Regions from separate parts of the Streptomyces sp. NPDC052682 genome, predicted to be linked through region 2. Evidence: predicted binding sites of a transcription regulator. Region 2 holds the regulator's gene; each other region holds the start of a gene.

Region 1 (10,050 bases), on a different contig from region 2:
TGCGCCGGGTACCAGGTCCCGGCCGCCAGCGCGGCGAGCAGCCCGGCGTGGGCGGGCACGTCCAGGTGGAGCAGCTTGCGCAGGTAACGCCGGTGGAGCAGGGCGGGCGGCTGCTGCGGGATGCCCGCCTCGCTCATGTCCAGGTTCCGCACGATCACCGGCAGCATGCGGCGCCGCCGGATCGCGTGGTGCACCGCCGTGTACAGCATCACCAGCGCGAAGTGCCCGCTGAGCACGGCCAGCGCGGCCACCGGCACCGTCTCCGGCGCGTCCATCCGCTCCGCCAGGGCCAGCAGCATCACCGTCCGTACGGCGAACCGCAGCGTCCGCGTCAGCTGGAGCGTCGCCAGCCGCCGTACGAAGTTCGGGGCACGGACGTGCAGCACCTCGTCCGCGGCGTAACTCACGGCCGACGCGACCGCGAAGCCCCACAGGGACGGCAGCAGCGCGAAGACGGGCAGGGCGGTGAACCCGGCGGCGAACAGGAACACCAGGAGCAGGTCGGTCTTCCCGCGCACACGCAGGACACCGCACAACCAACGGATCATCATGGACAGGCTTCCTCTAGGGGGGTGGCGTGTCTTCCGGGGTGGCGTGCGGTGGGGCGTACGCCGTGTACGCGCGATACGCCTGTTCGACGACGGTGGGGGCCGAAAGGTTGTACACCTGACGATCACCTGTCATTCACCCGGGTTTGACTACCGTTGGCCTCCCGGTCGACCTGCCGCACCCGGGCCCGCAGCGTCTCCCCGGCGGGCAGCGAGCGCAGCACCTCGGGCCCTGCTGGGCGCGGAACTGCGCCACGCCCGCGAGGCACTTGGCCGAAGCGGTGGAAGTGGAGGCGATCAAGCGTGGCGGGTCCGGCGGCGACTGCCTCGAAGTAGCCGAAGGCCACCCCGCCCTGGTCCCCGTGCGCGACTCCAAGAACCCCCACGGCCCGAAGCTCGTGTTCCGGGCCGAGACCTGGGCCGCGTTCGTCGCGAACCTCAAGGACGGGGCCGCCTGAGCCTCGGGCGCCGAGCTTCGAGCCCTCTTTCCAAGGAACGGGTGGAAGGCTCCAACCCACCCTCCCACCCTGCGTGTTGACCTGACGCGTTCGACTTGCCACAGACAGTGACGGACCTCTAGCGTGCCTGCATAAAGCAACAGCCCCCGCCCGGTGCGGCAACACCTGCGGGGGCTTAACCAACGAGATCGAACACGGACCGATCCCATGGCTGAGACAGACTTTAGTGCGCCCGCGCTGCCCGCGCACCCCCTGGCCAGGCCCGGCTACGGCAAGCGCTCCGCCCCCGACCAACTCCGCCGCACGAGCCACGACTTCGCCCACCTCCCACCCCGCGAAGCCGCCATCGCCGCCTACCTGGACCGGCTCCCCGACGGCGCCGACATCTCCGTGAAGACGCTGGCCAGACAGCTGCCGTACGGTCAGTGCGCCCTGCGCACCGCCCTCAACCGCCTCCAGGACGCGGGGCATCTGCGCCGGGGCCGGGAGTGTGTGACGGCGCAGGACGGAAGTTCCCGCTGGATCACCCGAACGTGGTGGTCCCGCACCGCGCGGGACGACGACTGGTGGTCGGCCTTCACCCGCGGGGACGTACCGGAGCGGCAGCCGGAAGCTCCGCGGCCCCCCACCCGCTCCCGCGCCCACGTCCTCCTGGCCGCCCTCGGCCGCACGGAGCCCGTCCTGTCCCTCTCCCAGACCGACTGCGCCGCCCTCGCCCCGCTGGTGACGGAGTGGTTCGCGCGGGGCGCCTCGGAAGACGACGTACTGCGGGCGCTGACGGCCGGTCTGCCGACCCCGGTGCACCACCCCGCCGCCCTGGTGCGCACCCGCCTGACCGGCAAACTCCCGCCGCCGGCACCCGCTCCCCGCCCGCACCTGCGGATGCTGGAGTGCGCGACCTGCGGCGCTCCGGGGCACCCGGAGGCCCTGCCGGGAGGCCGTTGCAGCGCCTGCCGGGGCGAACACGCCCCTGCCCGCTCCAGTACGCCGCTGCCGCCCTCCATGATCCACGCTCGCGCTGCCGAGATCCGTGCCGCGATGGCCCGACGGCAACAAGAAAGAACGCCCGTACGACCGCTCCTACGGTCCGACCTGTGACCACAATTGACCCCATGAACCACGCCCAGCTCACCGCCCTGGGCCGCGCCCTCCGCCTCCTCGGCGAGCACGGCGAGGCCCTCACCGCCGACACCCCGGACGCCAAGCTGCACGAGGTCAGGGCGGACCTGAAGCGTGCCCTGGACCTGCTGGAGGACAGCGTCACCACGGCCGCGCCCAGCACACGCTGCCCGGAGCATCCGAACGGGCCCGTCGACACGGCCGCTCCCGACCTGTGCCTGCTGTGCGAGACCCGCCGCAGGGCCGCCCGCCGCGCCGAGTACGCGGGCGGCGGCGCACCGCAGCCCCGGCCCGCCGAGCCCGCCCCGTCCCGCTACGGGATGCGCGGCGACCGCCCCCAGCCCCAGCAGCGCTGGCTCCCGGAAGCCTGGAACGGCCAGGCCTGGCAGCTGTGCGGCACCCCGCGCCGGGACCGCCGCGAGGCCGAGCTGTACATCGCGGCCCAGCTGCGCGGCCCCCGGCCCGCGCGGGCGTACCGGCTCGTGCACGAGTTCACCGACTACGAGGTGCTGCGCGTGTGGGGCACGCCCGTACGGGTCGACATCGAGCCGATGGGCAACCTGTAGCGCTCAGAGAAGCGGCAGGGGCGCGAACGCGTACCCCTCCCACAGGCGCCGCGACGCCTCCTCCGGGTACGGCCTGACCTCCGGCTCCGCGTCCAGCACCTGCGTCAGCCGCCGCCGTGTGTCGTACACCGGCCAGCCCGGGTCGCCGCTGCGCGCGAACGCCGTCCACGACGCCCGGAAACGCGACGACAGCGCCCGCGCCTGCGCTGACTCCCCGGCCCCGGCGAAGAGCAGACCCCCCAGATCCGCCTGGTACGTGCCGAACAGCAACGGGACGTCCAGGCCGTGGCAGGCGCCCAGCGCACCGCCCTCGGCCGGGGCCGCCCAGGTCAGTTCGTAGAGGTGGGCGCGCCCGCCGCCCGCCACCTGCGCCTCGGCCAGGTGCAGCGAGGGCATGCTGAACAGCCAGTCGCTCTGGACGCGTTCGTAGAGCTCGCCCGGCGTCGCCCGCGGGAACGCGGCGCGGTAGGCGCGCTCCCCGCCCGGCCCGCCCGGCGCGAACAGGCGCAGCGCCGAGGCCGCCTGCTCGTCGGTGATCTGCCCGAGGCGCCCGGACATGGCGACGAAGAGGCGGAACTCGTCGCGGTTGTGGCCCACCACCAGGTCGGTGTCGCGGGCCGCGCCCGCCGCCAGGGCCTGCCAGGGCGTCACCGGCAGGACGTCCCCGTCGACGACCGGCGAGAACGGGGTCACGGTCGGCGCGGCCTGCCCCCACCGGTCGACGTACTGCAGCATCTTCGCGCTCAGCGACGCACCGGCCTCGGTCAGCCGGCGCGGCTCCACCCTCGCCAGGTCGGCGACGGCCGGGCGCAGCCCCACCTCGGCGGCGAGGGCGGTGCCGATGTCCCGGGCCAGCTCGTCGGAGAAGAAGGTGCCCGGCACGCTCTGGGCGATGGCCCGCCGGAACAGTCCGGCCGCGCGCGGCATGGCCAGCAGTGCGGCGATCGAGCCCGCGCCCGCCGACTCGCCGAAGACGGTGACCTGGTCCGGGTCGCCGCCGAAGGCGGTGACGGTGTCCCGGACCCACTCCAGGGCGGCGACCTGGTCGAGCAGGCCGCGGTTGGCGGGCGCGCCCTCGATGTGGGCGAACCCCTCCATGCCCACACGGTAGTTGAGGCTCACGACCACCACGTCCCCGTCGCGGGCGAGGTGCCGGGCGTCGTAGCCGGGGCTGCCGGAGTGGCCGATCTTGTAGGCGCCGCCGTAGATCCACACCATGACGGGGCGGCGGGCCGCCGGGTCGGGGTCGGGTGTCCAGACGTTGACGGTCAGCCAGTCGTCGCCCTCGGCCGCGTCCAGGCCGTCCGCCGGGCCCAGGCCGGCCGCGTCCTGCGGGGGCGGCGGGCCGAAGACGTACGCGTCCCGCACGCCGTCCCAGGCGGGCACCGGCCGGGGCGCCGCGAAGCGGGCCTCGCCCACCGGGGGCGCGGCGAACGGTATCCCGCGGAACACCGCCAGCCCGTCCTCCCAGCGCCCGCGGACCGTACCGGCACCGGTACGGACCACGGGCCCGGCGGAGTCGTCGGCCTTCGAGGGGCGGGACTGCGCTGTCGCCATCGTGGACTCCTCACTACGCAACCGTGGGAGGCCACCACAATTGATGGCGACAACAAAGAGCAGTGCGTGCGCGGAGTCAGCTGAGCGTCTTCAGTGACGCCGGGTCGTACGCCGTCAGCTCGCCGACGCGGCCGTCCAGCACCTTCGCCGCCCACTCGGGGTCCTGGAGCAGCGCCCGCCCGACGGCGACCAGGTCGAACTCGTCCCGCTCCAGCCGCTCCAGGAGGTTGTCGAGGCTGCCGACCTCGGCGCCCTGCCCCTGGAACGCCTTGATGAAGTCGCCGTTCAGGCCGACCGAGCCGACGGTGAGGGAGGGCTTGCCGGTGAGCTTCTTGCTCCAGCCGGCCAGGTTCAGGTCGGAGCCCTCGAACTCCGGCAGCCAGTAGCGGCGGGTGGAGGCGTGGAAGGCGTCCACACCGGCCGCCGCGAGCGGGGTCAGGATGGCCTCCAGCTCCTCCGGCGTCTCGGCGAGGCGGGCGTCGTAGGCCTCCTGCTTCCACTGCGAGTAGCGGAAGATCACCGGGAACTCGGGGGAGACGGTCTCCCGTACGGCCGCGACGATCTCGGCGGCGAACCTGGTGCGGGCGACCGGGTCGCCGCCGTAGGCGTCGGTGCGGCGGTTGGTGCCCGCCCACAGGAACTGGTCGACGAGGTAGCCGTGCGCGCCGTGGATCTCCACGCCGTCGAAGCCGATCCGCTCGGCGGCGGCCGCGGCCTCGGCGAACGCGCCGATGACGTCGTCGATGTCCCGCTGGGTCATCGCCGTGCCGGCCTCGCTGCCGTCGAGGCGCAGCCCGGAGGGGCCGAGGGCGGGGGCGTCCGGGAAGGGCGGCTCGCCCTGCTTGCGGACCATGCCGATGTGCCACAGCTGCGGCACGATGGTGCCGCCCGCCGCGTGCACCGCCTCGGCGACCTTGGCCCAGCCCGCGAGCTGCTCCTCCCCGTGGAACCGCGGCACCCGGTCGCTCTGCCCGGCCGAGGGGTGGCCGACGTAGGTGCCCTCGGTGACGATCAGCCCGACCCCGGCGGCGGCACGGCGCGCGTAGTACGACACGACGTCCTCGCCGGGGATGCCGCCCGGGGAGAACATCCGGGTCATGGGCGCCATCGCGATGCGGTTCGGGACGGTCAGGCCGTTGATGGCGACGGGCCGGGAGAGGATCTCGGCGGCGCGGGCGGCCGGGGACTCGGTGAGGGACACGGGACGGCTCCTTGCGAAGGGACCAGCTGGTATGTGCATGCGCATGGACGCTGCGTCCGTGTCAACTCCCGCACGCCTCACCGGCATCCCGCCGGCCGCTGTGATCCCGGACACGCCCGAGGGCGGCACCCCCTGCTGGAAGGGAGTGCCGCCCTCGGTCACGGAAGGACGGTCGATCAACCGGAACCGGTCGATCAGAAGTCCATGTCACCGCCCGGCATGCCGCCACCGGCGGGCGCGGCGGCCTTCTCCGGCTTGTCGGCGATGACGGCCTCGGTGGTCAGGAACAGCGCGGCGATGGAGGCGGCGTTCTGCAGGGCGGAACGGGTCACCTTCGCCGGGTCGATGATGCCCTCGGCGATCATGTCGACGTACTCACCGGTCGCGGCGTTCAGGCCGTGGCCCGGGGTGAGGTTGCGGACCTTCTCCACCACGACGCCGCCCTCGAGGCCGGCGTTGACGGCGATCTGGGTCAGCGGGGCGGTCAGCGCCTTGCGGACGATCTCGGCACCGACGGCCTCCTCGCCCTCCAGCTCCAGCTTCTCGAAGGAGGTCTGCGAGGCCTGGACCAGGGCCACGCCACCACCGGCGACGATGCCCTCCTCGACGGCCGCCTTGGCGTTGCGGACGGCGTCCTCGATGCGGTGCTTGCGCTCCTTGAGCTCGACCTCGGTGGCGGCACCGGCCTTGATGACGGCCACGCCGCCCGCGAGCTTGGCCAGGCGCTCCTGGAGCTTCTCGCGGTCGTAGTCGGAGTCGCTGTTCTCGATCTCGGCGCGGATCTGGTTCACCCGGCCCTGGACCTGCTCGGCGGAGCCGGCACCGTCGACGATGGTGGTCTCGTCCTTGGTGATGACCACCTTGCGGGCCTTGCCCAGCAGGTCGAGGGTGGCGTTCTCCAGCTTGAGGCCGACCTCCTCGGAGATGACCTCGCCGCCCGTGAGGATGGCGATGTCGCCGAGCATGGCCTTGCGGCGGTCGCCGAAGCCCGGGGCCTTGACGGCGACGGACTTGAAGGTGCCGCGGATCTTGTTGACGACCAGGGTCGACAGGGCCTCGCCCTCGACGTCCTCGGCGATGATCAGCAGCGGCTTGCCCGACTGCATGACCTTCTCCAGCAGCGGGAGCAGGTCCTTGACGGAGGAGATCTTGGAGTTGGCGATCAGGATGTAGGGGTCGTCGAGGACGGCCTCCATACGCTCCATGTCGGTGGCGAAGTACGCCGAGATGTAGCCCTTGTCGAAGCGCATACCCTCGGTGAGCTCCAGCTCCAGACCGAAGGTCTGGGACTCCTCGACGGTGATGACGCCTTCCTTGCCGACCTTGTCCATGGCCTCGGCGATGAGCTCGCCGATCTGGGTGTCGGCGGCGGAGATGGAGGCCGTGGAGGCGATCTGCTCCTTGGTCTCGACGTCCTTCGCCTGCTCCAGCAGGGCGGCGGAGACGGCCTCGACGGCCTTCTCGATACCGCGCTTGAGGGCCATCGGGTTGGCGCCGGCGGCTACGTTGCGCAGGCCCTCCTTGACCAGGGCCTGGGCGAGCACGGTCGCGGTGGTCGTACCGTCACCGGCGACGTCGTCCGTCTTCTTGGCGACTTCCTTGACCAGCTCGGCGCCGATCTTCTCGTACGGGTCCTCGAGCTCGATCTCCTTGGCGATGGAGACACCGTCGTTGGTGATCGTGGGGGCGCCCCACTTCTTCTCGAGGACGACGTTGCGGCCCTTCGGGCCGAGGGTCACCTTGACGGCGTCCGCGAGCTGGTTCATGCCGCGCTCGAGGCCGCGCCGCGCCTCCTCGTCGAACGCGATGATCTTGGCCATGTGAAGTGGTCCCTCCAGGACTGGGGGTGATTACTTCGGACCGCGCCCGCGCCCGCGACGGACGGCCCCCGACCGGTGGTTCCTTGCCCCACCTGGTCCGTGGCCTCACCGACCCGGTCCTTCCAGTTGTCACTCTCACCTTCAGAGTGCTAACGCCAATGATTAGCACTCGACATAGGCGAGTGCAAGCGGCTCGGGGGTAGGCCGGGCCTTCTCAGCCCGGGGCGAACAAGGCTTCGAGCCGCTCCCGGGCAGGCCGAAGGGCCCGCACCCCGGGGGGTACGGGCCCTTGCGAGAAGACCGTGTGTCAGCGGTTGGTCGTCGGTCGCGCGTTCAGGCGGTGACGCGCACCATGTCGGCCTGCGGGCCCTTCTGGCCCTGCGAGATCTCGAACTCGACCCGCTGGCCCTCTTCCAGGGTGCGGTAGCCGTCCATCTGGATCGCGCTGTAGTGGACGAAGACGTCCGCACCACCGTCGACCGCGATGAAGCCGTACCCCTTCTCCGCGTTGAACCACTTGACGGTGCCCTGAGCCATGCCTAACTCCCCTATTACTGGCCCTTGCACAGATCCACACTTCGCGGATCCGGGTCAGACCTCACCCCCCAACGGTTGGGGGCGTGCGCCGGAACGCGTCGACCGCGGCCGAATGTATCTGCCCAACTGCCGTCTGCAACAGGTCAATCGGACGAGAAATCTGGACGCACCCGGTCCGGAATGTGGCGAGAATTCGCCTGAATTCGGGGCAAGTCAGGCCGCACAAAGGGAACAAAAGCCGCGAAAGACGCGCACACTTTGGCTACATCTCGACGGGCGTACGGCAGGAAAAACAGGGTTACGCAACAGCGGAGCGGCATCGCGTTCCCCAACTGTACCGCGATCAACCACACTGAATTGCCCCCTCCGCTTCTCTTACGGAGGGGGCAATCCGGCAAACGCTGCGTGACAGCCGTTACCGAAGGTAACGAGCAAGCCGTTTCAGCCGCCGGCGACGGCCGGAATGATGGACACGCCCGCGCCCTCGGGCGTCGGCGTCTGGAGCCCCTGCTCGAAGCGCACGTCGTCGTCGTTGACGTAGACGTTGACGAACCGGCGCAGCTTGCCCTGGTCGTCCAGGACACGGGCGGCGATGCCGGTGTGGTTCTTCTCCAGGTCCGCGATGACCTCGGCGAGGGTCGCGCCCTCGGCCGTGACCTCGGCCTGACCGCCGGTGTAGGTGCGCAGGATGGTGGGGATGCGGACGGTGACGCTCACGGTGGAACCTCCGGTAGGGGAACGAAGCCAGGGGCGCGAGGAACCGCGGGCCGGCCCCCACCGGCCCGCAGCGGACGACGGTCTAGACGAGTCCGGCCTCGCGGAAGGAGTCGAGGGTGGGACGGATGGTCGCGGTCAGCCCGGTGCCCGCCACCGCGTCCAGCGTCTTGAGACCATCGCCCGTGTTCAGCACGACCGTCGTCAGGGCCGGGTCCAGCACCCCGTTCTCGATCAGCTTGCGCGTCACCCCCACGGTCACGCCACCGGCGGTCTCCGCGAAGATGCCCTCCGTGCGCGCGAGCAGCTTGATCGCGTCGACGACCTGCTCGTCCGTCACGTCCTCCACCGCGCCGCCGGTCCGCCGCGCGATGTCCAGCACGTAGGGCCCGTCCGCCGGGTTGCCGATGGCGAGCGACTTGGCGATGGTGTCCGGCTTCTGCGGGCGCACCACGTCGTGCCCGGCCTTGAAGGCCGTGGACACCGGCGAGCACCCCTCGGCCTGGGCACCGAAGATCTTGTACGGCCGGTCCTCGACGAGCCCCAGCTTGATCAGCTCCTGAAGACCCTTGTCGATCTTGGTGAGCTGGGAGCCGGAGGCGATCGGCACCACGATCTGGTCCGGCAGCCGCCAGCCGAGCTGCTCGCAGATCTCGTAGGCGAGGGTCTTGGAGCCCTCCGCGTAGTACGGCCGCAGGTTGACGTTGACGAAGCCCCAGCCCTCGCCCGCCGGGTCGCCGATCAGCTCCGAGCAGAAGCGGTTCACGTCGTCGTAGTTGCCCTCGATGCCGACGAGCTCGCCGCCGTAGACCGCGGCCATGACGACCTTGCCCTGCTCCAGGTCGTGCGGGATGAACACGCAGGAGCGGAAGCCGGCCCGTGCGGCGGCGGCGCCGACGGCGCCGGCCAGGTTGCCGGTGGAGGAGCAGGACAGCGTCGTGAAGCCGAAGGCGCGGGCCGCCTCCAGGGCCTGGGCGACCACGCGGTCCTTGAAGGAGTGCGTCGGGTTGCCGGAGTCGTCCTTCACGTACAGGCCGCCGGTCACGCCGAGCTCGCGCGCCAGGTTGTCGGCCTGGACGAGCTTGGTCCAGCCCGGGTTCAGGTTCGGCTTGGCGGCCACGTCCGCGGGGACGGGCAGCAGCGGCGCGTAGCGCCAGATGTTCGCGGGGCCCGCCTCGATGCGCTTGCGGAGCTCCTCGGCGTCGTACGCGGAGAAGTCGTAGGCGATCTCCAGCGGGCCGAAACACTCCTCGCAGGCGAAGACCGGTCCGAGGGGTACCCGGTGACCGCACTCGCGGCAGGACAGCGCGGCGGCCGGACCCAGGTCGACGGACGGAGCGGCGGGATTGCTGGTGCTTGCAACGGTCTGCACAGCCATGGAGGCGAGGCCCTTTCTCCTCATCTTCCTCACGACGCATCTCGCCGTGAGACGGAATTGGCACCTTCCCTGGCCGGGAGCCTCGCGTGACGCAACGAGACCGGATCAGGGGGGTTGCCGGGGCTTCATCGGGCCGTGTCCCTCTGCCCCTC
Region 2 (10,050 bases):
GCTTCTACCTGCACGTCCCGTACTGCGCGACCCGCTGCGGCTACTGCGACTTCAACACCTACACCGCGACCGAGCTGCGCGGCACCGGCGGCGTGCTGGCCTCCCGGGACAACTACGCCGAGACGCTCGTCGAGGAGGTCCGCCTGGCCCGCAAGGTGCTGGGCGACGACCCGCGCCCTGTCCGTACGGTGTTCGTCGGGGGCGGCACCCCGACCCTGCTGGCCGCCGACGACCTGGTACGGATGCTGCGCGCGATCCGGGACGAGTTCGGCCTGGCACCGGACGCCGAGGTCACGACGGAGGCCAACCCGGAGTCGGTCGACCCGGCGTATCTGGCGCGGCTGCGTGAGGGCGGCTTCAACCGGATCTCCTTCGGCATGCAGAGCGCCCGGCAGCACGTCCTGAAGGTGCTCGACCGCACGCACACGCCCGGGCGCCCGGAGGCCTGCGTGGCTCAGGCCCGGGCGGCGGGCTTCGACCACGTGAACCTGGACCTGATCTACGGCACCCCGGGGGAGTCCGACGACGACTGGCGGGCGTCGCTGGACGCGGCGCTGGGCGCCGGCCCCGACCACGTCTCCGCCTACGCCCTGATCGTCGAGGAGGGCACGCAGCTGGCCCGCCGGATCCGCCGGGGCGAGGTGCCGATGACCGACGACGACGTGCACGCCGACCGGTACCTCATCGCGGAGGAGACGCTGTCGGCGGCGGGCCTTGAGTGGTACGAGGTGTCCAACTGGGCCGCGTCCCCCGGCGCCCGGTGCCTGCACAACGAGCTGTACTGGCGGGGCGCCGACTGGTGGGGCGCCGGGCCGGGCGCCCACAGCCACGTCGGAGGGGTGCGCTGGTGGAACGTGAAGCACCCGGGCGCGTACGCGGCGGCGCTGGCGGCCGGGCGGTCGCCCGGGGCCGGGCGCGAGGTGCTGTCACAGGAGGACCGCCGGATGGAGCGGATCCTGCTGGAGCTGCGGCTGCGGGAGGGGGTGCCGCTGGAGCTGCTCAGGGAGCAGGGGCTGGCCGCTGCCCGGCGGGCGCTGTCGCAGGGGCTGCTGCAGACGGGGCCGTACGAGGAGGGGCGGGCCGTGCTGACACTGCGGGGGCGGCTGCTGGCGGACGCGGTGGTGCGGGACCTGGTGGACTGATCACTCGGGTGGGTGAATCGGTGTCAGGCCCCACCGCTGTCCGTGACAAAGTCGATCAGTTCCTCCACCCGCCCCAGCAGCTCCGGCTCCAGGTCCTTGTAGGACCGCACCCGCCCCAGGATCCGCTGCCACGCCGCCCCCGTGTTCTCCGGCCACCCCAGCGCCCGGCACACCCCCGTCTTCCAGTCCTGCCCGCGCGGCACCCGCGGCCACGCCTCGATCCCCAGGGACGACGGCTTGACCGCCTCCCAGATGTCGATGAACGGGTGGCCCACCACCAGCGCGTGCTCGCTCGTCACCGACTCGGCGATGCGCCACTCCTTGGAGCCCGGCACCAGATGGTCCACCAGCACGCCCAGCCGGGCGTCCGGGCCCGGCCCGAACTCCTCGACGATGGACGGCAGGTCGTCCACGCCCTCCAGGTACTCCACGACCACGCCCTCGATGCGCAGGTCGTCGCCCCACACCTTCTCCACCAGCTCGGCGTCGTGCCGGCCCTCCACGTAGATCCGCCCGGCGCGGGCCACGCGCGCGCGTGCGCCGGGGACGGCCACCGAACCGGAGGCCGTACGGGTGGGACGTACCGGGGCCGATGAGGAAGGGGGCCGGACGAGCGTCACCGCCTGACCCTCCAGCAGGAAACCGCGCGGCTGGAGCGGGAACACCCGGTGCTTGCCGAAGCGGTCCTCCAGGGTCACCGTGCCCGCCTCGCAGCGGATCACCGCGCCGCAGAAACCGCTGACCGGCTCCTCCACCACCAGGCCCGGCTCGGCCGGGACCTCGGGGACCGGCTTCGGCTTCTTCCACGGCGGGGTCAGGTCCGGAGAGTACTGGCGCATTCGGATGACGATAGGAGAAGCGGGCGGGTCGTCACGGAGACACGCCGAAACGGGCGGCGAGCGCGTCGCGTTGCGCGCGGACGAACGCCGCGTCCACCACCGCTCCGTGCCCGGGCACGTACAGCGCCTCCTCGCCGCCCAGGTCCAGCAGGCGGTCGAGGGCGGCCGGCCAGTGGGACGGCACGGCGTCCGGGCCCGCCTGGGGCTCGCCGGACTCCTCGACCAGGTCACCGCAGAAGACCACCTCCGGATCGCCGGGGACCAGGACGGCGAGGTCGTGGGCCGTGTGCCCCGGGCCCACGTTCGCCAGCAGCACCTGGCGGCCCGCGCCCAGGTCCAGGGTCCGCTCGCCCGACACCAGGTGGCGGGGCGCGGCCAGCGCGTCGACCGCCTCCTCGGCCGCGCGGGCGTCCAGGCCGTGCCGGACCGCGTCCGCGCGCAGTTCCTCGCGGTCACGCGCGCGCGTGACCACCCCGTCCACGCCCACCGCCCCGAACACCTCCGCGCCCGCGAACGCCCCCGAGCCCAGGACGTGGTCGAAGTGCGGGTGGGTCAGCGCGAGATGCGTCACACGGTGGCCGGCGAGCCGCTGCGCCCGCGCGCGCACCCGGGCGCCCTCGGCCAGGCTCGACCCCGCGTCGATCACCAATACCGCGTCCGCCCCGACGACGAGCCCCGCCGTGCAGTCCCACACCGGCAGCCGGCACCGCCCCACCCCGGCCGCGACCCGCTCCCATCCCAGCTCTTCCCAAGTCACCGTCATACGGCGACGCTAGCGGGGAAGGGGACGCGGGGGCGGCGCCGCCGGACCGACCTTGCCCGGGGAGTACCCCACCGCCGTACACTGGCCGGGGAAGTCTGGCACTCACACGCGCCGAGTGCCAGGCCGGGGGACGGGACCCGGGCCGACGACAGCTGGAGGTGTGCGCGGATGCTCAGTGAACGCAGGCTTCAGGTGCTGCGCGCCATCGTCCAGGACTACGTGGGCACCGAGGAGCCCGTCGGCTCCAAGGCGCTCACCGAGCGGCACAACCTCGGCGTCTCCCCGGCCACCGTGCGCAACGACATGGCGGCCCTGGAGGAGGAGGGGTACATCGCCCAGCCGCACACCAGCGCCGGGCGCATCCCCACCGACAAGGGCTACCGGCTCTTCGTGGACAAGCTCGCGGGCGTCAAGCCCATGTCAGCGCCGGAGCGCCGGGCCATCCAGAACTTCCTCGAGGGCGCCGTCGACCTGGACGACGTGGTGGCCCGCACCGTGCGGCTGCTGGCGCAGCTGACCCGGCAGGTCGCCGTGGTGCAGTACCCGTCGCTGACCCGGTCCACGGTGCGGCACGTGGAGCTGCTGTCGCTGGCGCCCGCGCGCGTGATGCTCGTGCTGATCACGGACACCGGGCGGGTCGAGCAGCGCGTGGTCGACTGCCCGGCGCCCTTCGGGGAGACGTCCCTGGCGGATCTGCGCGCGCGGCTCAACAGCCGGGTCGCGGGCCGGCGGTTCACGGACGTGCCGAGCCTGGTGGAGGACCTGCCGGAAGCCTTCGAGGTCGAGGACCGCGGTACGGTCTCGACGGTGCTCTCCACCCTGCTGGAGACGCTCGTCGAGGAGAACGAGGAGCGGCTGATGATCGGCGGCACCGCCAATCTGACCCGCTTCGCGCACGACTTCCCCCTCACGATCCGGCCGGTGCTGGAGGCGCTGGAGGAGCAGGTGGTGCTCCTGAGGCTGCTCGGCGAGGCCAAGGATCCGGGCGTGACCGTCCGTATCGGTCATGAGAACGCCCACGAAGGACTCAACTCCACGTCCGTCGTGTCGGTCGGCTACGGTTCGGGCGGCGAGGCAGTCGCCAAGCTCGGCGTGGTCGGACCGACCCGCATGGACTACCCGGGAACGATGGGAGCGGTACGCGCAGTGGCACGGTACGTCGGACAGATCCTGGCGGAGTCGTAGTGGCCACGGACTACTACGCCGTACTCGGCGTGCGCCGCGACGCGTCGCAGGAAGAGATCAAGAAGGCCTTCCGGCGGCTCGCGCGCGAGCTGCACCCGGACGTCAACCCCGATCCGAAGACCCAGGAGCGGTTCAAGGAGATCAACGCCGCCTACGAGGTGCTGTCGGACCCGCAGAAGAAGCAGGTCTACGACCTCGGCGGCGACCCGCTCTCGCAGTCCGGCGGCGCCGGCGCGGGCGGCTTCGGGGCCGGCGGCTTCGGGAACTTCTCCGACATCATGGACGCGTTCTTCGGTACGGCGTCGCAGCGCGGTCCGCGCTCGCGCACCCGCCGCGGCCAGGACGCGATGATCCGCATCGAGGTCGAGCTCGACGAGGCCGCCTTCGGCACGACGAAGGACCTCCAGGTCGACACGGCCGTGGTGTGCACCACGTGCAACGGCGAGGGCGCCGCGCCCGGCACCTCCGCCCAGACCTGCGACATGTGCCGCGGGCGCGGTGAGGTGTCCCAGGTCACGCGGTCCTTCCTCGGCCAGGTCATGACCTCCCGGCCCTGCCCGCAGTGCCAGGGCTTCGGCACCGTGGTGCCCACGCCGTGCCCGGAGTGCGCCGGTGACGGGCGGGTACGGTCCCGCCGTACGCTCACCGTGAAGATCCCGGCCGGTGTCGACAACGGCACCCGCATCCAGCTCGCCGGCGAGGGCGAGGTCGGGCCCGGCGGCGGTCCCGCCGGTGACCTGTACGTCGAGATCCACGAGCTGCCGCACCCGACCTTCCAGCGGCGCGGCGACGACCTGCACTGCACGGTGACGATTCCCATGACGGCGGCGGCCCTCGGCACAAAGGTGCCGCTGGAGACGCTGGACGGCATGGAGGAGGTCGACATCCGCCCGGGCACTCAGTCCGGCCAGTCGATCCCGCTGCACGGCCGGGGCGTCACCCACCTGCGCGGCGGCGGCCGCGGCGACCTCATCGTCCACGTCGAGGTCACCACCCCGACCAAGCTCGACCCCGAGCAGGAGAGGCTCCTGCGCGAACTGGCCAAGCTGCGCGGCGAGGAACGCCCGCAGGGGCAGTTCCAGCCCGGGCAGCAGGGGCTGTTCTCGCGGTTGAAGGACGCGTTCAACGGACGGACGTGAGCGTCGGGGCGGCCGGCCGGGGGTCCGGGGGTCGGCCCCCCCAGGACGCGTTCAACGGGCGCTGACGTCGGGGCTCCCGGGGCGTCGGGCCCGGGCGTGCTGCTGGTCTATGCCAGTGCCCGGGCCGGGTTCGGGCAGGCCCGGAGGACGTGACACCATGCGGTCATGTCCTCCGCGCTGACCGATCTCTTCCCCCACCCGATCGTGCAGGCCCCCATGGCGGGCGGCGTCTCCGTACCGCGGCTCGCCGCCGCCGTGTCGGAGGCGGGCGGCCTCGGCTTCCTCGCCGCCGGGTACAAGACCGCCGACGGCATGTACCAGGAGATCAAGCAGCTGCGCAGCCTCACCGGCAGGCCCTTCGGTGTGAACCTGTTCCTGCCGCAGCCGGAGTGCGCCGACCCCGCCGCCGTCGACGTCTACGCCCACCAGCTGGCCGGCGAGGCCTCCTGGTACGAGACCGAGCTCGGCGACCCCGAAAGCGGCCGCGACGACGGCTACGACACCAAGCTCGCCGTCCTCCTCGACAACCCGGTGCCGGTGGTCTCCTTCCATTTCGGCGTACCGGCCCGCGAGGTGGTCGACTCCCTGCACCGCGTCGGCACCTATGTCCTGGTCACCGCCACCACCGCGGAGGAGGCCCGGGCCGTGGAACGCGCGGGCGCGGACGCGGTGATCGCGCAGGGCGTCGAGGCGGGCGGCCACCAGGGCACCCACCGGGACATCCCCGAGACGGACGGCTCCGGGATCGGCCTGCTGTCGCTGGTCGCCCAGGTCCGTGAGGCGGTGGGCCTGCCGATCATCGCCGCCGGGGGCATCATGCGCGGCGGCCAGATCGCCGCCGTCCTCGCGGCGGGCGCGAGCGCGGCCCAGCTGGGCACCGCGTTCCTCGCCACCCACGAGTCCGGCGCCCACGCCCTGCACAAGCAGGCGCTGACCAACCCCCTGTTCGTCCGTACGGAACTGACCCGCGCGTTCTCCGGCCGCCCGGCCCGCGGCCTGGTCAACCGCTTCCTGCGCGAGCACGGCCGGTACGCGCCCGCCGCCTACCCGGAGATCCACCACCTGACCGTTCCGCTGCGCAAGGCCGCCGCCAAGGCCGGTGACGCGCAGGGCATGGCGCTGTGGGCCGGGCAGGGCCACCGGATGGCCCGGGAGATGCCCGCCGGACAGCTGGTGGAGGTACTGGCGGGTGAACTCGCCGTCGCCCGGACGGCGTTGACGGGCTTCCCGGCGGGAGGTGCGGGCCGATGACGGCACCGGTGTTCGTGGTGGAGCACTTCCGCGCGGGCGGCGGCGGGCGGTACGTCCTCGACGGCCCGGAGGGACGGCACGCCGTCTCCGTGAAACGGCTGCGGCCCGGCGAGGACGTGATCCTCACCGACGGCGCCGGACGCTGGGCGGACTGCGTGGTGCTCGGCACCGAGGGCAAGGACCGGCTGATCGTCCAGCTCGACTCGTGGAGCGAGGAGCCGCCGGAGCAGCCCCGTATCACCGTCGTCCAGGCGCTGCCCAAGGGCGACCGGGGGGAACTCGCCGTCGAGACGATGACCGAGGTCGGCGTCGACGCGATCGTGCCGTGGCAGGCGGCGCGCTGCGTGACGCAGTGGCGCGGCGACCGGGGGCTGAAGTCCCTCGCCAAGTGGCGCGCCACGGCCCGGGAGGCGGGCAAGCAGTCCCGCCGGGTGCGCTTCCCCGAGGTCGCGGACGCGGCGACCACCAAGCAGGTGGCCGCGCTGCTCGCGCGGGCCGACTTCGCCGCCGTCCTGCACGAGAGCGGCGACGCACCGCTGGCGACGGCCCAACTCCCCTCCGAGGGCGAGATCGTGCTGGTCGTGGGCCCCGAAGGGGGCGTGTCCCCGGAGGAGTTGGACGTGTTCCGGGAGGCGGGTGCGCGGGCGTACGTCCTCGGTCGTACCGTGTTGCGTACGTCGACCGCCGGTACGGCGGCCGCCGCCCTGCTGCTCGGCCGCACCGGCCGCTGGTCCTGACCCCCGGGGGAACCGTGGAACTCGCCCAAGTCCGGCTCCTCGTCACCGACTTCCCGGCCTGCTACCGCTTCTACGCCGACGTGCTCGGCCTCGAGCCGCAGTCGGGCGCGGCCGACGGCCCGTACGAGAAGTTCAGCCCCGCCGCCGGATCGGCGGGCATCGCCCTGCAGGACCGGGCGATGATGGCCCGGGTCCTGGACGAACTCGCCGGGCCGGCGACCGGCCACCGCTCCCTGATCGCCCTGCGCGTCGACGACCTGGACAGCTACTGCGAGCAGATCACCTCCCGGGGCGCCGCCCTCCTGCACGGCCCGGCCCCCCTGACCGACCGCATGCGGGTGGCCCACCTGGAGGACCCCGAGGGCAACCTGGTGGAACTGCAGCAGTGGCTGCTGCCGCGCGGCTGACGCACGGCGCGTTCGGCTGACCGTATGCGCCCTACCGCACCGCGCGCGTCAGTGGCAGGCTGCCGTCCATGGGGGCGTTGAGGCGCATCAGCAGTCGACGGGATCGACGGTGGGGACGGCGTGGGACGCGGGCGGCGGCCGTGGCGGGGCTCGCGGTCGTCGCCGTGGGCGGCGCCGTGGCGTGCGAGCCGGGCGCGCTGAGCTCGGCGTCCGTGGCGTACACCACCGACGAGACCGTGACCGAGGAACTCAACCGGCAGAAGGCGGGCGTGCGGTGGCTGAGCTGCACCGCCTCCTACGGGGACAAGGGCGGCACGTCGCCGTCGGCGAGCCGGGACACCGTCGCCACCGTCGACTGCCAGGGCGAGACCAACGACGGCAAGGACATCACCGTCGACGGCGAGGTCACCCACGCGGTGGACGGCGCGTGCATCAAGGGTGACATCACCGCCAAGGTCGACGGCAAGGTGTGGTTCCACGTCAGGGGGCTCGGCGACTGCGACGCCACCAGCCCGCCCCCGGTCGGCGGCGGCCCCACCTACGGGCGGCCCGGGCCCACCGTCACCGTGACCGTCACGACGACCGTCTGGTGCGACCAGTACCCCAAGTGCAGGCCGGTGGAGGGCAAGTAGCCTGCGCGGCGAACTGATCCAAACCCCTGTCGGGCGGGGCGCCCCGTGCATAGGGTGATCGGGTGACACAGTCCGCAACGCCTGCGTATCTCCGGTTCCCGCATGTGCACGGCGAGTTGGTCGCCTTCACCGCCGAGGACGACGTGTGGCTCGCGCCCCTCGACGGCGGGCGGGCCTGGCGGGTCAGCGCCGACAACGTCCCGGTGACCCAGCCGCGCATCTCACCCGACGGCACCACCGTCGCCTGGACCTCCACCCGCGACGGCGCCCCCGAGGTGTACATCGCCCCCGTCGACGGCGGCCCCGCCACACGCCTCACCCACTGGGGAAGCTGGAAGACCCAGGTGCGCGGCTGGACCCCGCAGGGGCAGGTGCTCGCCCTCACCACCCACGGCCAGGCGAGCCTGCGCCGCACCTGGGCGCACGCCGTCCCGCTGGACGGCGGACCGGCCACCACCCTGCCGTACGGGCCGGTCGGCGACGTCGCCCACGGCCCGGAGCACACCGTGCTGCTGTCCGCGCCGATGGGCCGCGAGGCCGCCTGGTGGAAGCGGTACCGGGGCGGCACGGCGGGCAAGCTGTGGATCGACCGCGAGGGCGCGGGCGACTTCGTACGGCTCCACGAGGACCTGGACGGCAACATCGAATATCCCTTCTGGGTCGGTGACCGGATCGCGTTCCTCTCCGACCACGAGGGCACCGGCGCCCTGTACTCCTCCCTCGCCGACGGCTCCGACCTGCGGCGGCACACGCCCCTCGACGGTTTCTACGCCCGGCACGCCGCCAGCGACGGCTCCCGGGTCGTGTACTCCTCGGCCGGCGAACTGTGGCTCCTGGACGACCTGGACGGATCCGAGCCGCGGCGCCTTGACGTCCGGCTCGGCGGGCAGCGCGCCGACCTCCGGCCGTTCCCGGTCAACGCCGCCCGCTGGTTCGGCTCGGCCTCCCCCGACCACACCGCCCGCGGCAGCGCCGTGTGCGTCCGCGGCGCGGTCCACTGGGTCACCCACCGCTTGGGCCCGGCCCGCGCGCTCGCCGCGCAGCCCGGCGTCCGGGCCCGGCTGCCGCGCACCTTCCGCGCCGACGGCGAGGAGTGGGTGGTGTGGGTGACCGACGCCGAGGGCGACGACGCCCTGGAGTTCGCGCCCGCCACCGGCCCGGCCCCCGGCGCCACCCCGCGCCGGATCGCCGCCGGGCGGCTCGGCCGCGTCCTGGAGCTCGCCATGGCACCCGACGGCAGCCGCGCCGCGGTCGCCTCGCACGACGGGCGCCTGCTGCTCGTCGAACGGGAGACCGGCGAGGTACGGGAGCTCGACCGCAGCGAGGACGGCGACGTGTCCGGGCTGACCTTCTCGCCCGACTCCGCCTGGCTCGCCTGGTCCCACCCCGGCCCGCGCCCGCTCAGCCAGCTCAAACTCGCCCACACCACCGACCTGTCGGTCACCGAGGCGACCCCGCTGCGCTTCCAGGACTACGCCCCCGCCTTCACCCTCGACGGCAAACACCTGGTGTTCCTGTCCACCCGCTCCTTCGACCCGGTCTACGACGAGCACGTCTTCGACCTGGCCTTCGTCGAGGGCGCCCGCCCGCACCTGATCACGCTCGCCGCGACGACCCCGTCGCCGTTCGGGCCGCAGCGGCACGGCCGCCCCTTCGAGACGCCCGACCGGGAGGAGACCCCCGACAGCGAGGGCACCCCCACCACCCGCATCGACCTCGAAGGGCTCGCCGACCGCATCGTGCCCTTCCCGGTGGAGGCCGCCCGCTACTCCAACCTGCGCGCCGCCAAGGACGGGGTGCTGTGGCTGCGCCACCCGGTCACCGGCGTCCTCGGCCACTCCCGGGCCACCCCGGACGACCCCGACCCCAAGACCGAGCTGGAGCGCTACGACCTCGCCCAGCAGCGCATCGAGCACCTCGCCGCCGACGCCGACCACTTCGAGGTCAGCGGCGAC
Region 3 (10,050 bases), on a different contig from region 2:
TACGGAGTTCCACCAGCGGGCCGGCATGGGCACGGACAACATTCCGAACTGGATGTGGCTGGACGCGGACAAGCTGGTCGCGGCCGCGCTGCACGACCTGGCGCGGGGCAAGACGGTGTCGATCCCGGATCCGCGCTACAAGGCGCTCATGGGGGCGGCGAAGCTGGTGCCCCGGGGCATGCTCGGCGGACTGACATCGAAGACGGGGCGGAAGTACGGGCCGCAGTAGCGCGGCGGACTTCCCGGCGGGCCGGGCGGGGGGCCGGACGACGGGCGGTGGGGCGTGCCGATGGCGACAATGGTGCTGTTCGACCGGACCAGGGCCGGGAGGTGGCGCCATGACCTTCGTACAGCTCATCGACTGCAGGACCAGCCGGCTCGACGAGATGAACCGGCTGATGGACCGGTGGGTCGAGCAGACCAAGGGGAAGCGGACGGCGACACACGAGATCGTCGGCAGGGACCGGTCCGACAGCTCGCACATCGTCGAGATCGTGGAGTTCCCGTCGTACGAGGAGGCCATGCGCAACTCCGGGCTGCCGGAGACCGACGAGATCTTCCGCGAGATGGTGGCGCTGTGTGACGACGAGCCGACGTTCACCGACCTGGACGTCGTGCGGGACGAGCAGCTCAACACGCTGGCCGCGCGGGCGTTCTTCGCGGCCATGGGCCGGGTGGAGCCGGACCGGCTGCGCGAACACGTCACGGACGACTACGTCGACAACGACCCCTCCTACCCGCGGCCGGTGCAGGGCTTGAAGGGGTTCGGCGAGCAGTACGCGAGCTGGCGGGACGCCTTCGACTTCTCGTTCCGGATCGACGACCAGATCGCCCAGGGCGACCGGGTGTGCACGCGGTGGACGTGGACCGGGCGGCACCAGGGCGACTTCCTGGGCATCCCGGCGACCGGCCAGGACGTGTCCATGACCGGCATGACCTGGCAGCGGTTCCGGGCGGGGAAGATCTGCGAGGGCTGGTGGATGTACGACCGGGCCGGGCTGATGGAGCAGCTGGGGGTACTCGGCCAGTGACGCCCGCGAAGGGAAGGTCCTGGTCCTTGACGGAGCGCCCGCAGGACCAGGACCGTCTCGCAAGCGGCTGCGGCTGAGGGAGGCGGGTTCGGCCACCGGGTGGCGGGCCGACGGCCACCGTCGCCCCGCGGTCCAGGTCCGGGTGTGCGGCCGCAGCCGTACGGGTCACTCGCTCCGGGTGATGCGCGCTTCGCCCGAAACCGTCACGCTGTTCTGCGGCAGTGCCGCGATGACGCCCTTGTGCCTGTCCGACTCCTTCTTGAGTTCGGCGTACTCGTCATAGCGGAGCAGCTGCACGAAGCCGTAGCGGATGGACGCCGGTTTCGCGTGCCGCAGATCCACGTCTATGTGCTCGGACGCGTTCCTCGCGGCTATCTCTCCCTTGAGGTAGAAGCCCGTCTTCGGGGCATTCCCAGAGTCCATGATGTTGTCGATGCGCACCATGTAGTACAGCCGCTCTCCGGCTTTCGTCTCACAATTCACTCGCGCCGACAGTTCCCCCCGGTCCCTTACTTCCAGATCCGGCGGGGTCAATTGCACTCCGTCCTCGCCCGCCGCACGGCAGTCGGGCAGCGTGGCCCCTGCACCATCGCCCGACAGGGGCGCCGGGGCAGGCGTTCCGAAGGGAGGCGCCGAGGTCCGCGACGGACCGTCGGGCGCGAGGTCCGAGGAAGCGGTGTGCTCACCGGTAATCGCAGTGGGGCGCGGTTCGGCTCCGGTGGACGACGGGGAGGGCGGGGCCGCGTCATCTCGGTGATCCGCGCCGTTGCTTCCCCTCGGCCAAAGGACGACGACGCCCAGCAGGAAGATCAGGGCGAGAAGCACGACATTCGTGAGAGGGGAAGCGAACAGGAACTGGTTGTGGTCGCCCTTGCTGCTGACGGCTGTGCGTCCGCCCGCGACCCCTCCCTCCCCCGCGCGCGCCCGAGTACTGCGGTTCTCCCCCACGGAACCACCACCCATTCGCTCACGTCACCTCGTCCTCGTCGCCCTTGATCACGATCGTGTCCCTGCCGGCAGCCACGCTTCCGCGACGGGCGCAGACCGCGCCACCCGCGGACGTGACGCCGCGCCTGAACCTGACCTTGTTCCTTGCTCCGGAGACAACGGCCGCGTGCCGTCCGGCCGCCACGCTGGTGCCGTCTGCTGTGACAGTCCGTGCCTGCGCCGGGACGATCTGCCACACCGACACCACAAGGGCTGCGACGGAGGCCACCGCCCCCACGACGCTCGCCACCTGGTCCGCCTCACTCAGGTTTCCGCCGACAGCGCGAGCGGTCAGGAACACGACGGCCGCAAGGGCTGCCGCCGCGACAACGAGAAGAAGAACCTTCTTACAGACGGTCATGCCCCTATTTGTACATCACGCGAACTCCATCCGGAACATGGGGATTTCAACACCTAGAAAAGGAATTGTCGCTTCCGGATGGCGGGTGAGATGCCGTAACTTTCCTGACGGGCCAGCCGCCGACGGACTGCGGCAGCGCGCGCCGAGGCGGACGCGTCCGCTCCGCAGCCATCGGGCGCTCCGGCGCCCCCTCACGGTGTAGCCGGGGCAGGCACTGGACGACATCTGGACGGTGGTCCGGATACTGGGCACCGGTGCCACGGCTCCAGGCGCCGCCTGGTTCGCCGTACCGTCGCCGAGGACGCGGACTGGTGCCTTCGTGTCTTCGAAGTCGCCCTGGACCGGGAGAAGGGGGCTCGCCTGCACGCGGCGGCAAAGGCGCTGAAGGAGGTCGGCGGCAGGATCGTGAGCTGCTCGCCGAGCCGCGTGAGCTGGTGGGTCACATGCCGGCAGACGGCTCATGGCAGCTGATGCTGTTCGACTTCTCCCTGGTGGGCACCCCTGACCAGCATGTTTTCACACAGGCACGGCGGGTACCTCGATGTGTATCTCTGGAGGCGGGCCGCTCCCGGCACGACGCACGAGATGGCCTCCATGGAGAGGCCGGTGCAGGAGACGGCCAGGGCGATCCGCGCATGGTCGCCGACGCGACGCTGCGCACGTCGGCCGAGCTGATCCCGCAGGCCCTGAGCGAGGGCCTGCAGCGGTTCTTCGAACGGGCTTTGCACCGGGACGTCGAGCAGCGTTACGACAGTCTGCGGCAGTTGCAGGAGGCGTGGCAGGAGGTCTTCCGCGCGGCCGACGCGTCCCGTCCGGCGACCACTCGAGCAACGGTCACATCAGTGCGGACGACCTGGAGGTGGCGTTCTGGTCGCCGAAAGCCTGAAGCAGCACGCGGTCCCGCCGCCGTCGCCCGTGGACGCAGGCGCTGGGACAGGGTCAACTTGCCGTCCCACAAGGAAGTTGACGCGGGACAGCTGACTCGTCACCGCTTGCCGCTCGCAGCCACCGAGCGAGGACCCAGCTCCCGACCTGCATGCTCGACCGATTGGGTTTATACATGACATACAAGGTCAAAGGGGCACGACTATGAGAAGACTGGGTGTTGCAGCCGCCTGCACTGTGGTGACCGTGACAGGCGGACTGGTCCTCGGCGGCTGTGCCGGCGAGGACGACAGCTCCGCTCCAGCTCCGAGCAAGGCCACTACGCCGGCGGAGCAGCAGGCGAAAGAGCAGGGCGAGAAACCCCAGGGCGGGCGGACCGAGGTAGGGGGCGGCGAGCGTGACGATCTCGTCAGCTTCCAGATTGACGACCGCTCCCAGGCGGGGTTCGCGGACGTGTGGGTCACCTGGACTATAAAGAACCAGAGTTCGGAGAAGTCCGACTACTCCTGGGAGTGGGAAGCCATCGGCCCGGACGGCAAGCGCCTGTACAACTCGACCGAGTTCGTGACCGACGTTCAGCCCGGCCAGACGGCGACGGGCGAGTCCCCCACCACGCTCAAAACGGCTGACGTCAAGATCAACGTCACGGATTTCGACAGGACCAAGTCCTACTGAGGTCGTCCCGGGCCGGGGACTCCGCGCAGATCCGGCCCCGCAGCGGACGAAGGCTTGTACACGAGGGCTCACTGGGGGCGGCTGCCAGTTCCCGTGGAGCGAGAGCTGGCACGAGGGAGCGGGTGGGCCGTAGGAGCCCGGTGCGTGAACGGTGAAGAAGCGGTCCGGCGGTGACAGCTACGGCTGAGGCGGCGGGTTCTGGGCTGGACCGCGTGTGCTGAAGGACCTGCAGGGGCAGCCCGCCTGCTGCAGGACGATCGTCGCCAGAGGGCCGGGAGCGAGCCGTAGTTGCGAGTGGCAGCCGCCTGCACGGCGGCCTGGCGAAGGGCCGCGTGAGCGTCGTGGTGCTCTGCTGGAATTCACGACACGGCAGGGACCTGCGTGCGCCCCGTGCGGGGCCCAGCTTCCCGCAGCCGGCCCGCTGCGATCCGGAGCGGCAGCACGCGCCTTTGCGTGACCGGCTACCGGTGATGCGGACAGCGGGGGCTGTCGGCGCGCGGGCACCGGGAGCTGCAGTGCAGGGTCGCGTCCCGCGTCGTGGTGCAGGAGGGATCCTGTGCGTCACCCCGCTCACGGCCCTCCTCAGCCTGATCCTGCCCGAGGTGGACGCCGCTGCTGGGCGTGGCCTGACGTTCGCCGAGGCCCTGCCTGGACGGCTGGGGCGGGCCGGCTTCGCCATGAGACTGGCGGACGAGGACGGCGCGCGGGCAGCGCTTGCGGCGCCTGTCCGCTTCTTGTTGCGGTACGCCGACTGAGGGGGAAGGCGGCGACGCCGAGGCCCGGCATCCGTGTGGATGCCGGGCCTCGGTTCGCTGGTGCGTGCCTGCGTCAGTGGGCGTGGCCGTGGCCGTGGCCCGCGGCGGCCGGCTCCTCTTCTTCCTTCTTCTCGACGACCAGGGTCTCGGTCGTCAGCAGGAGGGAGGCGATGGAGGCGGCGTTCTCCAGGGCGGAGCGGGTGACCTTGACCGGGTCGATGACGCCGGCCTTGATCAGGTCGCCGTACTCGCCGGTGGCGGCGTTGTAGCCGTTGCCCTTCTCCAGCTCCTTGACCTTGGAGACGATGACGTAGCCCTCCAGGCCGGCGTTCTCGGCGATCCAGCGCAGCGGCTCGACGGCGGCCTTGCGGACCACGGAGACACCGGTGGCCTCGTCGCCGGTCTTGCCGAGGTTGTCCTCGAGGACCTTCACGGCGTGGACGAGCGCGGAGCCACCACCGGAGACGATGCCCTCCTCGACCGCGGCGCGGGTCGCGGAGATGGCGTCCTCCAGGCGGTGCTTCTTCTCCTTCAGCTCCACCTCGGTGGCGGCGCCGACCTTGATCACGCACACGCCGCCGGCCAGCTTCGCGAGGCGCTCCTGGAGCTTCTCGCGGTCCCAGTCGGAGTCGGTGGTCTCGATCTCGGCCTTGATCTGGGCGACGCGGCCCTCCACGTCCTCCTTCTTGCCGGCACCGTCGACGATCGTGGTGTCGTCCTTGGTGACGGTCACGCGGCGGGCGGTGCCGAGCACGTCCAGGCCGACCTGGTCGAGCTTGAGGCCGACCTCCTCGGAGATGACGGTGGCGCCGGTGAGGACGGCCATGTCCTGCAGCATCGCCTTGCGGCGGTCGCCGAAGCCGGGGGCCTTGACGGCGACGGCGTTGAAGGTGCCGCGGATCTTGTTCACCACGAGGGTGGACAGGGCCTCGCCCTCGACGTCCTCGGCGATGATCAGCAGCGGCTTGGAGGAGTTGGCCTGGATGATCTTCTCCAGCAGCGGCAGGAGGTCCGCGATGGCGGAGATCTTGCCCTGGTGGATCAGGATGTACGGGTCCTCCAGGACGGCCTCCATGCGCTCCTGGTCCGTCACGAAGTACGGCGACAGGTAGCCCTTGTCGAAGGCCATGCCCTCGGTGAAGTCCAGCTCCAGACCGAAGGTGTTGGACTCCTCGACGGTGATGACACCGTCCTTGCCGACCTTGTCCATCGCCTCGGCGATGAGCTCGCCGACCTGCTGGTCCTGGGCGGACAGCGCGGCGACGGCGGCGATGTCGGACTTCTCGTCGATCGGGCGGGCCGAGGCGAGCAGGTCGTCGGAGACGGCCTTGACCGCGGCGTCGATGCCCTTCTTCAGGGCGGCCGGGGAGGCACCGGCGGCGACGTTCTTCAGACCCTCGCGGACCAGGGCCTGGGCCAGCACGGTCGCGGTGGTCGTACCGTCACCCGCGATGTCGTTGGTCTTGGTCGCCACCTCCTTGACCAGCTGCGCGCCGAGGTTCTCGTACGGGTCCTCGACCTCGACCTCGCGGGCGATCGTGACACCGTCGTTGGTGATGGTCGGGGCGCCGAACTTCTTGTCGATGACGACGTTGCGGCCCTTGGGGCCGATCGTCACCTTCACCGTGTCGGCAAGCTTGTTGACGCCGCGCTCGAGGGCGCGACGGGCGTCCTCGTCGAACTTCAGGATCTTCGCCATGGGAGCGTGAGCCCTCTCGGGAATCTGGGTGAAAGAACTGCGCCCCGGCGCCCGGCTTCTTATCGGTCGCGGGGGCCAGGGGCGCAGTCACAGAGCAAAAGAGGTGACTTACTTCTCGACGATCGCGAGGACGTCGCGGGCCGAGAGAACGAGGTACTCCTCGTTGTTGTACTTCACCTCGGTGCCGCCGTACTTGCTGTAGAGCACGACGTCGCCGACCTTCACGTCGAGCTCGACGCGCTTGCCGTCCTCGATGCGGCCCGGGCCCACGGCCAGGACGACGCCCTCCTGGGGCTTCTCCTTGGCGGTGTCCGGAATGACCAGGCCAGAGGCCGTGGTCTGCTCGGCGTCCAGCGGCTGGACCACGATGCGGTCCTCGAGCGGCTTGATGGCAACCTTGGAGCTGGCGGTCGTCACGATCCGACCTCCCCCTTCGGAGATCTCACGGGGTTAACTGTCTGAGGTGGCGACCAGGTCGATCCGTCGTCGCGGGTGCCGGACCTGCCCGTCGCTTTGTTGGCACTCTCCTGTGCCGAGTGCCAGAGCCGAGACTATGACCGCGATTAGCACTCGGTCAAGCGGAGTGCCAATTGCCGGCGGGCGCGTCGGCCGGCCGCTGTCAGATGTGGTCCTCCAGGCGGCCCACCCGCAGCCCCTGCCCCTGGATCTCCCGCAGCAGCCGCCGCGTCCGGTCCGGCAGGGGCAGGCCGGTCGCCCCGGTGTCCGGGTCCACGGCCACGATGTCGCCGGGCCGCAGGCGGGGTTCGCCGCGGGTGTAGGCGAGGGTGCCGTCCGGCCGGACGGCGGCACGCCACAGGACGACGGCCGAGATGCCGCAGTCGGCGGCGGCGCGCAGGGTGGTGGTGTCGTACGTGCCGTGGGGCGGGCGCAGCAGGCGGGGGCGCAGGCCGAAGCGGGCGTGGAGTTTGTCCTGCTGGCCGCAGATCTCGGCGCGCTGCCCGGCGTAGGGCAGGCCGCGCAGGGTGGAGTGGTCGAGGGTGTGGTTCTGGATGCTCGCACCGACCGCGCGCAGGCGCGCGAGCCGGCCGTACGCCGGTCCGGCGACACGGTCCGTGAGGAACAGCGTGACGGGGAGCCGGCGGGAGCGGAGCAGCTCCACCAGGCCCGGGTCGCGCTCGGCGTCGTCGTCGTAGGTGAGGAAGACGACCCGGTCGCGGGTGGGGACGTGGTCCACGACAGGCGCGAGACCGGGGGCGGCCGACGGGAGAGCGGGGGCGGCCGGCCGCCGCGCCGGGGCGGCGGACGGGAGCGCCGGGGCGGCGGACCGCAGACCAGAGGCGTCGGGCGCCAGGCCCGACCCGCCGGGCGCGGCGGACCGCAGACCGGAGGCGGCGGACCGGAGCCCCGGGGCGGCGGGTGCCGGACCGGAAGCGGCGGGCCCCAGACCAGAACCACGGGGCCCCAGACCGGAACCGCCGGGCCCCAGGCCCGACCCGCCGGGCACGGCGGACCGCAGACCGGAGGCGGCGGACGGCAGACCGGAAGCGGTCGGCGCCGGACCGGAAGCGCCAGGCACCAGCCCTGGGGCGGCGGACGCCAGACCGGAACCGCCGGGCCCCAGACCGGAACCGCCGGGCGCCAGGCCAGACGCGGTGGGCGCCTGTGTGTGGGTGCGGTCGTCCGTTGCCCGGTCGTCCGAGCGGGTCGCGCCGGCGCAGCCGCTGAGCAGGGCGGTGACGGCCAGGGCCGCGGCCGTCCAGCGGCCGGGCCGCCTCACAGGTAGTCCTCCAGGCGCCCGACCGCGTAGCCCGCGGCCGTGACCCTGTCCAGGAAGCGGCGGACCATGTCGGGCATGGAGCCCTTCCAGTGGGCCGGGCCGCGGAAGTGGGTGAGGACGATGTCGCCGGGGCGCAGCTCGCGGTCCCCCTCGCGGTACTCCCAGCGGTCGGCGAAGACCTCCTCGTTCCACAGGGGCACGTACCGGATGCCGCAGGCCTTGGCCGCGTGCAGGGTCGCCCTGTCGTAGCTGCCGTAGGGCGGGCGGAAGAGGACGGGCCGCCTGCCGTAGCGCTCGGCGAGGACGTCCTGCATACCGCAGATCTCGCGTTTCTGGCGGGCGTAGGACAGGGCGGGCAGGTAGGGGTGGTGCAGGGTGTGGTTGTTCAGGGTGACGCCCGTCGCCTGCATCCTGCGGAAGTAGCCGTAGTCCTCCTTGATCAGGTAGTCGCTGAGGAAGGCGGTGTACGGGATGCCCAGCTCGCGCGTCATCCGCAGGAACGCGGGGTCCTTCTCGGCGCCGTCGTCGACGGTGAGGAAGACGACCTTCTTGCTGGTGGGGACCGTGGTGAAGACCGGCGGGAGGCGCAGTGCGCGGTGGTCTTCGACCTCGAAGCCCTCGCGGGTGGTGATCCGGGGCTTCCTGGCGGGCGGCGCCGGGGGTGTCAGCGGCACCTTCTCCAGGCCCCAGCGCCGGGCGGCGGCGGCCCGGACGGCGTACGAGGCGCGCAGCTTCGTGGCGTAGTGGTCGAGCGCGCGGGCCGGGGGTGCGTCGAGGGGCTGCTGGCCGGCGGCCGGCCGCGTCCCGGTGCCGCCGGTCTGGGCGCAGCCCGAGGCGATGGCGGCGAGAGCGAGCACGGTCAGGCCGAGCCGCGCGGAACCCCACGCCCCCAGGGCGACCCCCTTGGCCCAGCTTTTGTCATTTTGTACGACTACTCGCATGCTGCCGGATCTTCGCAGGGGCGCGTCGCGAACCCGGGCCGACACCGCGAGAGGCGGCCGGGCTTCCACCGGCCGGCCCACATCCCGCGCCGAACGGGGTGCGCATGCCCTGGCCGGCCCGTGACGACCGTGGCCGACAATGGTCCGGTGAACGACCTCGCCCCGCTCCTCACCCCCGAAGGCCGTGCCCTCCTCGACGAGGTGCGCGGTACCGATCCGGCGCAGGAGCTCGCCGTCGCCACCCGGCTGCGCCGCGCCCACCCCGCCGAGCTGGTGTCGGCGGCGCTGGGGCAGGCGCGGCTGCGGCAGCGGGCGGTGGCCAAGTTCGGGGCGCAGGACGCCGGGCGGATGTTCTTCACGCCGAACGGGGTCGAGCAGTCGACCCGGGCGAGCGTGGCGGCGTACCGGGCCCGGCGGATGCGGGAGCTGGGCGTGACCTCGGTCGCCGACCTGTGCTGCGGGATCGGCGGGGACGCCATCGCGCTGGCCCGGGCCGGGATCCGGGTGCTGGCCGTGGACCGGGACCACCTGGCGGTCGCGGCGGCCCGCGCGAACGCCGAGGCCCTCGGGCTCGCCGAGCTGATCGAGGTGCGCGAGGCCGACGTCACCGAGGTGGACACATCCGGCTACGACGCCGTCTTCGCCGACCCGGCCCGGCGCGGCGGACGGGGCCGCATCTTCGACCCGGAGGCGTACTCACCGCCCCTGTCCTGGGCGATCCAGGCCGCCCGTACGGCACCCCGGGCCGCCGCCCTGAAGATCGCGCCGGGCGTTCCGCACGAGGCGATCCCCTCCGACGCCGAGGCCGAGTGGATCTCCGACGGCGGGGACGTGAAGGAGGCGGTGCTGTGGTTCGGCACCGAACCGGGCGCGGTGCGGGCCACGCTCCTGCCGGGACCGCGCACCCTGCGCGGCGGCGACCTGCCCGACCCGGCCGTACGCCCCGTCGGGCGGTACCTGTACGAGCCCGACGGCGCC

The links. Region 2 encodes HrcA, which represses chaperone genes, less so after heat shock. Its sites were predicted from a motif close to TTNGCACTCNGNNNNNCNGAGTGCNAA; they were not measured.
Region 1: groL (chaperonin GroEL) is a predicted target of HrcA. The motif match lies at 7,432-7,458, and genes of this name have one in related genera.
Region 3: groES (co-chaperone GroES) is a predicted target of HrcA. The motif match lies at 6,957-6,983, and genes of this name have one in related genera.

The regions. Positions count from the first base shown of each region.
Region 1 is NZ_JBFATS010000002.1:140,571-150,620, reverse strand. Features, by position in the region: gene AB0K80_RS03155 (hypothetical protein) at 1-551, opposite strand, end outside; gene AB0K80_RS03150 (DUF397 domain-containing protein) at 818-1,006, shown strand; gene AB0K80_RS03145 (hypothetical protein) at 1,214-2,104, shown strand; gene AB0K80_RS03140 (hypothetical protein) at 2,119-2,691, shown strand; gene AB0K80_RS03135 (carboxylesterase family protein) at 2,695-4,248, opposite strand; gene AB0K80_RS03130 (NADH:flavin oxidoreductase) at 4,325-5,449, opposite strand; gene groL (chaperonin GroEL) at 5,644-7,269, opposite strand; gene AB0K80_RS03120 (cold-shock protein) at 7,603-7,806, opposite strand; gene AB0K80_RS03115 (MoaD/ThiS family protein) at 8,248-8,523, opposite strand; gene thrC (threonine synthase) at 8,606-9,898, opposite strand; SAM riboswitch class I at 9,916-10,050, opposite strand, start outside.
Region 2 is NZ_JBFATS010000001.1:363,245-373,294, reverse strand. Features, by position in the region: gene hemW (radical SAM family heme chaperone HemW) at 1-1,142, shown strand, start outside; gene AB0K80_RS01645 (DUF3097 domain-containing protein) at 1,166-1,981, opposite strand; gene AB0K80_RS01640 (MBL fold metallo-hydrolase) at 2,013-2,744, opposite strand; gene hrcA (heat-inducible transcriptional repressor HrcA) at 2,913-3,929, shown strand; gene dnaJ (molecular chaperone DnaJ) at 3,929-5,068, shown strand; gene AB0K80_RS01625 (nitronate monooxygenase) at 5,234-6,319, shown strand; gene AB0K80_RS01620 (16S rRNA (uracil(1498)-N(3))-methyltransferase) at 6,316-7,056, shown strand; gene AB0K80_RS01615 (VOC family protein) at 7,071-7,463, shown strand; gene AB0K80_RS01610 (hypothetical protein) at 7,604-8,095, shown strand; gene AB0K80_RS01605 (PDZ domain-containing protein) at 8,158-10,050, shown strand, end outside.
Region 3 is NZ_JBFATS010000013.1:100,054-110,103, forward strand. Features, by position in the region: gene AB0K80_RS21605 (SDR family oxidoreductase) at 1-229, shown strand, start outside; gene AB0K80_RS21610 (ester cyclase) at 339-1,031, shown strand; gene AB0K80_RS21615 (hypothetical protein) at 1,197-1,979, opposite strand; gene AB0K80_RS21620 (hypothetical protein) at 1,999-2,379, opposite strand; gene AB0K80_RS21625 (hypothetical protein) at 3,511-3,939, shown strand; gene groL (chaperonin GroEL) at 4,768-6,393, opposite strand; gene groES (co-chaperone GroES) at 6,502-6,810, opposite strand; gene AB0K80_RS21640 (polysaccharide deacetylase family protein) at 7,013-7,684, opposite strand; gene AB0K80_RS21645 (polysaccharide deacetylase family protein) at 8,128-9,072, opposite strand; gene AB0K80_RS21650 (class I SAM-dependent methyltransferase) at 9,220-10,050, shown strand, end outside.